Regions from separate parts of the Nonomuraea roseola genome, predicted to be linked through region 1. Evidence: riboswitches for the same ligand, from Rfam matches in the RefSeq annotation. Region 1 holds a riboswitch; the other holds the start of a gene.
The links. Region 1 has a riboswitch for cyclic di-AMP ahead of ABFX55_RS12270 (C40 family peptidase). Riboswitches for the same ligand answer to the same signal wherever they lie in the genome.

Region 1 (3,729 bases):
AAGCTCTCGGGGACGAACCTGGTGGCCGCGCTGGGGAAGGCCGCCACGCGCACCCTGCCGCTCTCGGCGGCGGCGAAGGCCCGCAGCCTGGTCTCGAACAGGCTCATCCCGTCGACCACGGCGGCGGCCTGCTCCATGGCGGCCAGACCCGCCTCCGTCGGCTGCACGCCTCTCGGGCGGCGGTGGAAGAGCCGGACGCCCGTGCGGCGCTCCAGGGTGGCGATCTGACGGGAGACCGCCGGCTGCGTCATCGACAGGGCCTCGGCGGCGGCGGAGAAGGAGCCGTGCCGTCCGACTTCGAGCAGGACGCGCAGGGACCACAGATCAAGCATGCGAGGAGCTTATGGCAGAGCAGCCAGACCCCTCATTCGGCTGATGTTACTGGTGTGACTGACGTGACAAATGGGACCTGACTGCGCTCGGTGACAGCAACTGTGAGGAGGGTCACAATTGTCGCTTGCAACGGTCCATGGAGCAGTGAATTGTCTCTTGACAACCACCCGTGGACGATCTTGACTCCTTTACTTCGACTTTGCCCGCTCTTGGCGGGCGGGGTACCTTCTCGCTTCGCGGCGACCAAGCCATGGCGCCCGCCACGTCCACCGGCCCTGTCAGCGGCCGGTGTGTACGCATAACGATCCGCTGGTCGCCGCGCCGAACCCCCAGATGAGCGTGCGCGGTCGACCCGCCGAATCCGTGCGGCATGGAGCACGGAGCCGGGGACCCGAGCACCTGGGGTGAGTCCGGCCTACGGGCCGGTAGGGCGACTTCCACGCCCGAACCCGTCAGCTAACCCGGTAGGCATTCGTGGAAGAGTCAAGGAGACGTTCTGTCCACCCCTGTTTACAAGACCCGTCTGTCCTGCCTTGCCCTGAGTGGCGTCATGGCCGCGATGGGAGGAGTCGTCCTCCACGCACCAGCCGCTCACGCGACCCCCATCGAGGCGAGCGCGGTGAAGACGGCCGCAGTGAAGATCGACGTCGCGCGGACGAGCGCGGCGAAGGCGAGCGCCGGCAAGGCGCGCGTCGTGTCGAAGTCGCAGGCGAAGGCGGCTCGGCAGAAGTTGAGGGCTACCAAGGCCGTCGGAGTGGCGAAGAAGCAGCTCGGCGACCCCTACCGCTACGGCGGGACGGGTCCAGGCTCCTTCGACTGCTCGGGTCTGGTGCAGTACGCATGGTCCAAGGCGGGGATCAGGATCCCGCGCGTGACGCACAGCCAGTACGCACGCATCAAGAAGAAGGTCTCCTGGCGCAGCCTCAAGCCCGGTGACCTGATGTTCTTCCGCGGCAAGGGCCATGTCGGCATGTACGTCGGCAAGGGCCGGATGATCCACTCACCCAGCTCGGGCAAGACGGTGCGGATCGAGAAGATCAGCGGCTGGCGCAAGGCCTCCTTCGCCGGCGCGGTCCGTCCCGGCGCGTAGGCGCACGCAGAGAGCCCCGTCCATTCCTCTGGGACGGGGCTCTCCGCCGTCCGGGCTAGCATCGCTGCCGTGGTGACCCGAAGAGCTGTGCTGACGGCCGCGCTGGCGTGGACGGTGCCGGGGTCGGCAGGCCCTCGCCTGCCGTCCGAGGCCCGTGGCCTGTGGGAGTCGGGCGTCACCTTCGCGTACGGCGCGCGCTCGCTCGCCGTCGGCCACCACGCCCCCGCCACGCTGCTTCGAGACCTCGCGGCGCGGGCCGACGCCGCCGGCCGCACGGTCTCGGCGGTGCTGCGGCGCCCCGTACGGCCGGTGGTCGTCGTGCCGGCGAGCACCGGGGAGGCGGCGGCGCTGGCCGGCACGGGCTCGCTCGAGGGGCTGGCCGCGCTGGCGTCGCGCGGAAGGGTGATCGTCGTCCCCGGCGCCTTCGCGCGGCTGACCCCCGTGGGACGCGACGTGGTTCTCGCCCACGAGCTCACCCACGTGGCAGCGGGCACGCACGGCCGTCCTGTGTGGCTGCGGGAGGGCTTCGCCGACTACGTCGGCTACCTCGGCTCGGGTCTGGAGGTCGGTGTCGCGGCCGCGGAGCTGGCCGAGGAGGTCGGCTCGGGACGGACGAGCGCCCGGCTGCCGGCCGACGGCGACTTCACGCCGGGCGCGCCCAGGCTCGCGCAGGTCTACCAGGAGTCGTGGCTGGCCTGCCGCCTGATCGCGGGCCGCTACGGCGAGCGGGCGCTGGTCGACCTCTACGATCGGGCTGCGGGGCGCGATCTCGCCGAGGCGCTGCGCCCTCTCGGCCTGTCGGTCCCCACGCTGACCGGCCTGTGGCGCGAGTATGTCCGGGACGAGCTGACTGCGGGGGGACACGGATGAGCTGGCTGGACCGTCGGGCGGGCATCGCGCTGGCGCTGCTGGGCGCGGCGATCGTCGCGGTGGTCGCGTTCACCACCCCGTGGGGGACGATGCGGGGCGCGCCCGCCGTGCCGCCCGACCCCTCACTCGACTTCACCGCCGCCGAGATCGCCCGTTCGCGCGCCTTCGACGCGGCCACCAGCGTGCCGTCCTACCTGTCGCTCGGCCTGACCGTGCTCTTCGCGGGCGTGCTGGTGGCCACGCCATGGGGCGCCCGCCTGCTGGCCAGGCTGAAGGGGCCGTGGTGGCTGCGCGTGCTGCTCGGCGTCGTCGTGCTCACGGCGGTGGTCGAGCTGCTGCGCTGGCCGCTCGGTGTCTGGTTCGAGGGCGAGCTGCGCGACTTCGGCCTGTCCACGCAGAACTGGGCGAGCTGGACGGGCGACAGACTGAAGTCCATCGGGGTGCGGACCGCGATCACAGCGATCATGGTGCTGGCCGTCGTCGCCCTTGCCCGCAGGTTCGCGCGCTGGTGGATTCCCGCCGCGGCCGGCGCCTTCATGCTCACCGTGGGCGCCTCCTTCGTCTATCCGGTCGTCTTCGAGCCGCTCTTCAACGACTTCAGGTCGATGCCGGCGGGACAGTTGCGCACCGACCTGCTGGAGCTGGCCGAGCGCGCCGACGTGCCCGTCGAGGACGTGCTGGTGGCCGACGCCTCCCGCAGGACCACCGCGCTGAACGCCTACGTCTCGGGCTTCGGGGCCACCCGGCGGATCGTCGTCTACGACACGCTGCTGGCCGCGCCGGAGAAGGAGGTGGAGCTGATCATCGCCCACGAGCTCGGGCACGCCAAGTACAACGACGTCCTGCACGGCACGCTCCTCGGCGCGCTCGGCGCGGGCTTCGGCGCGGTGCTGCTGTTCTGCGTGGCCCCGCTGTGGAAGCGGCCGCTGTCCGAGCCCGTGGCGGTGGCGGCGATCATGGGCTTCCTCTCGCTGGCGACCGTGCTGTCGGGCCCAGGGCAGAACCTCGTCAGCCGCCACATCGAGGCCAGGGCCGACCTGCACGCGCTCGACCTCACCCGGGACCCGCGGACGTTCGTCGCGATGCAAAAACGCCTGGCAATAACCAACATTTCCGACTTGTCGCCGGATGTCGTGGAATATGTGCTCTATGCCTCGCACCCGACCGCTCCCCAGCGCATCGCCATGGCCCGCTCGTGGGAGCTCATGAAGGCCCCGTGAGCAGGGTCCTCATCGTCACGAACGACTTTCCGCCCAGGCCGGGCGGCATCCAGTCGTTCGTGCACGGGCTCGCGTTCCGCACGCCGTCCGTGCTGGTCTACGCCCCGCGCTGGCGGGGCTGCGAGGAGTTCGACGCCCAGCAGCCCTACCCCGTCGTCAGACACCCCACCTCGCTCATGCTGCCCACGCCGGGCGTGGCGCGCAGGGCGGCGCGGC
Region 2 (3,729 bases), on a different contig from region 1:
GCTGGCCAAGCTCGCGATGAAGCACGCCAAGTCGCCCGCCCAGGTCGTGCTGCGCTGGCACATCCAGCTCGGCAACGTGGTGATCCCCAAGTCCGTCACACCCGAGCGGATCAGGGAGAACATCGAGGTGTTCGATTTCACACTCGACGCCGAGGACATGGCGGCGATCGGCGCCATGAACACCGGCAGGCGCATCGGTCCCGACCCCGCCACCTTCGACTGGATGGGTTGAGCGTCAGTGAGCGCGACGGCAGGCGCCCCGCCCGGCGCGAGCCGTCCCGCGATCCTTCATGATTGACCTCTGAAGGAGGCTCTCATGGCTGATCTGGCTTGGGGTATCGCGGCGACCGGTGGGATCGCCAGGACTGTCGGCGCGGTGATCGCCGCGGAGCCCGGGATGCGGGTGGCCGCGGTGGGCTCGCGCGACAGGGGGAGGGCGGCGCAGCTGGCCGCGACCCTGGGCGCGGAGTCGGCCTACGGCTCCTACGCCGAGTTGTGCGCCGATCCCGCGGTGGACGTGGTCTACGTGGCCACCCCGCACGCCCAGCACCTGGAGGTGGCCGAGGCGGCGATCGCGGCGGGCAAGGCCGTGCTGTGCGAGAAGCCGCTGGCGGCCTCGCTGGCCGACGCCGAGCGGATGGTGAAGCTGGCCAGGCAGGCGGGCGTCTTCCTCATGGAGGCCATGTGGATGCGCTTCAACCCGCTGATCAGGGGGTTGCTGACAGAGGAGCGGTTCGGGGCGCTGCGCTCGGTCCAGGCCTCTTTCGGCTTCGTCCTGCCCTACCAGGAGGAGCACCGCCTCTGGAACCCCGTGCTGGGCGGCGGGGTCCTGCTCGATCTGGGCATCTACCCCTTCGGACTGGCGCAGTTGCTGCTCGGCGAGCCCGCTGAGACGCATCTCACAGGATCGCTCGCTCCTTCGGGCGTCGACGCCGAGGTGGGGGCGCTGTTGACCTACGAGGGCGGGGCTCGCGCGCTGCTCGACACCTCGCTCATCAGCCCGCTGGCCAACACCGCGACGGTGGTGGGCACGGGGCTGCGCGCCGACATCGCCGCGCCGTTCTGGGCGCCCCAGCGCATCACGCTGTCGGGCCCCGGGTTCGAGACCGAGGAGCACGTGCTCGACCCCGCCCTGAACGGCTACGCGGGCGAGATCCGCGAGGTGCGCGAGGCCCTGGCGGAGGGCAGGACGGAGAGCGCGATCATGCCGCTGGACGAGAGCCTGGCGATGATGCGCATGCTGGAGGAGGCCAGGGTCAGGCTGGGTGCTCGCTGAGCGCCTCGAGGTTGGCGCGGGCCCTCGTGGCCGCCTCCTCGTGGCCGGAGCCGACGGCCATCAGGTAGTGGCCGCGGGCCCTCGCGCGGTGGCCCGCCCGGTCCTCCATCAGCCCGAGGTTGAACATCGCCCGGGGGGCGGCCTCCGGGTGGCCACTTTCCACCGCCTTTGCGTACCATTGGCGAGCGGCTTCGGCGTTGCCACAGCCCTCCTCGAGGACCCCGAGGTTGAACATCGCCCGGGGGGTGGCGGCCCTGCCGTACCAGTGCCGGGCCTCGTCGATCCGGCCGTCCTCATCCTCGATGAGGGCGAGGTTGAAGGCCGCTCTGCGGGCGGCCTCCTGGTGCCCTGACTCGATGGCCAGGAGATACCATCTTCGAGCTTCGCGTGGACGGCGTCCGTCCTCCTGCAGGCCGTGGTTGAACAGGTCCTGGGGCGACATGACCTGACCGTAGATGATCGCGGGACCTTTATCAATTTGTATCCAACTTGCCTCATGTATTACCTTGGGGTCACTCCAGGCATAAACCGGACGAACCGGACATTGCCTGACATTGCAAAACACTCACAGGTCCTATGCCTGTGACCGCTGAATCCGCACCATGCGGAACCGGGGACCCAATCCTTCTGGGGTGAATCGGCACACCGTGCCGTAGGGCAGCTTCACGTCCGAACCCGTCAGCTAACCCGGTAAGCGGCATGAAGCTGAGCAAGGAGACTCCCCTTTTCATGGCCAAGCACCGTCGTAGCCGTGCCCCCAAGATGACCTACGCCCACGCCGCCCTCGGCGCCGCGGTTCTCGCAGGCACTCTTGTTCCCACGCAGGCCGCCCAGGCCGACACCGCTCCCGCCCCCCAGGACAAGTCCCACGTGGCCGCCATGGCCGCGAAGACCGACGGCAAGCAGGCCGCCGTCAAGCAGCAGCAGCGCGTCCCCGCCATGCCGACCGCCAGCGCCGTCCTGGCCGAGGCGAAGAAGCAGATCGGCGTCAAGGAGAACTCCTCCGGCGGCGGCACCAAGTTCCAGCAGTGGTACGTCAACTCCCAGCGCGCCAAGGAGACCGTCGCCCGTGACGGCGGCAGCCCCCGTGCGTACGCCAACGCCGCGTGGTGCGCGATGTTCGTCTCCTGGGTCGGTGAGATGACCGGCGCCCGTCCCCAGGTCGGCTGGGACGCCTACACCGTCGCCCACGCCAAGTGGTTCAAGAACAACGAGCGCTGGGGCACCACTCCCAAGCCCGGCGCGGTCGTCTTCTTCTCCTGGAGCGGCAGCAAGAGCATCAGCTCCATCAACCACGTCGGTTTCGTGGAGAAGGACAACGGCAACGGCACGATCACCACGGTCGAGGGCAACACGGGAAACGGCGCCGTCGAGCAGCGTGTCCGTCCGAAGTCGCAGGTCGTCGGGTACGGCTACCCGCAGTACTCGGGCGCGTAGTCCCCTCGCGATTCCCCAGCCCCGGTCTCCGGGTGCGCCTGCCTGTCTCCTGACCGGCGGATGGCACCCGGGGGACCGGGGCGGATCGCGTTCCGGGTGACGATCCCTCCGACGCTCTCACCCGTCCACGGTCCCCGCGTCGACCTGTCATCCCCCTTCCGGGGCAAGCCCCTGCCCCCCGCCAACCCGTCACGCTCCCCTGGGGATCCCCCATCCCGCCCCGGCCGGGAAACCGTCACATCCGGCGGTGTCAGCCGGGGAAGCGGAGGAACGCCGGCGGGACGGCTGCCACCAGCCACACCCCGTTGGCGCTGACCCTGAACTCGTGTCCGCCCGCGTGCATCTCCCCCGCCGCGACGACCAGCACCACGGGAACCCCCCGCCTCGCGCCGACCCGCACGGCCGTGTCCCTGTCGGCCGACAGGTGGACGTGCTGCCTCGACATCGGCAGCAGCCCCGACGCCTTGATGGCGCCGAGGCTGCGAGGGACGGTCCCGTGGTAAAGAATCTCCGGAGGCTCGACGGCCTCCAGCCCGAGATCGACCGCCACCGAGTGCCCCTGGCTCGCCCTGATCTGGTCACCCTCGATGGCGTACCGCTGCTTGTCGTTGTCCGACACCACCAGGGAGAGCTCCTCCCTGGTGATGGGGAAGCCGTGGCGGGCCGCCGCCTCCAGCAGATCGTCGATCGGGACCCAGCCCTGCGCGTCCAGCGTGATCCCGATCGCGCCCGGATCGTGGCGCAGGTGCCTGGCGAGGTACTTCGAGATCCGCACGGTCCGGTCCTTCATGCAGGCATTGTGCCGCAGGGCGGCCGGAACCTTCTGCGGATTCACATCCGCGAGCCCACCGCCCTCCTGCCGTCCGGCGACGGGGGAAGGCCCGCGGCGCCACACCTTCAGCGCGCCGCGGGCAGGGGGACCGCTCAGCCGCCGCAGGCGGCGAAGACGAACGTGTCCTTCAGCATCGAGTAGCTGTCACGGACGCGCGTCGCCCCCGACGTCACGTCGTGCTGCA

Region 2: linked by a shared signal. The riboswitch ahead of ABFX55_RS22560 (CHAP domain-containing protein) and the one ahead of ABFX55_RS12270 (C40 family peptidase) in region 1 are both predicted to bind cyclic di-AMP.

Annotation. Positions count from the first base shown of each region.
Region 1 is NZ_BAAAXC010000012.1:42,864-46,592, forward strand. It holds gene ABFX55_RS12265 (LysR family transcriptional regulator) at 1-332, opposite strand, end outside; cyclic di-AMP (ydaO/yuaA leader) riboswitch at 677-819, shown strand; gene ABFX55_RS12270 (C40 family peptidase) at 953-1,423, shown strand; gene ABFX55_RS12275 (hypothetical protein) at 1,493-2,293, shown strand; gene ABFX55_RS12280 (M48 family metallopeptidase) at 2,290-3,513, shown strand; gene ABFX55_RS12285 (glycosyltransferase family 4 protein) at 3,510-3,729, shown strand, end outside.
Region 2 is NZ_BAAAXC010000014.1:883,237-886,965, forward strand. It holds gene ABFX55_RS22545 (aldo/keto reductase) at 1-232, shown strand, start outside; gene ABFX55_RS22550 (Gfo/Idh/MocA family protein) at 317-1,276, shown strand; gene ABFX55_RS22555 (SEL1-like repeat protein) at 1,257-1,718, opposite strand; cyclic di-AMP (ydaO/yuaA leader) riboswitch at 1,854-1,988, shown strand; gene ABFX55_RS22560 (CHAP domain-containing protein) at 2,006-2,713, shown strand; gene ABFX55_RS22565 (RNA 2'-phosphotransferase) at 2,964-3,503, opposite strand; gene ABFX55_RS22570 (WD40 repeat domain-containing protein) at 3,638-3,729, opposite strand, start outside.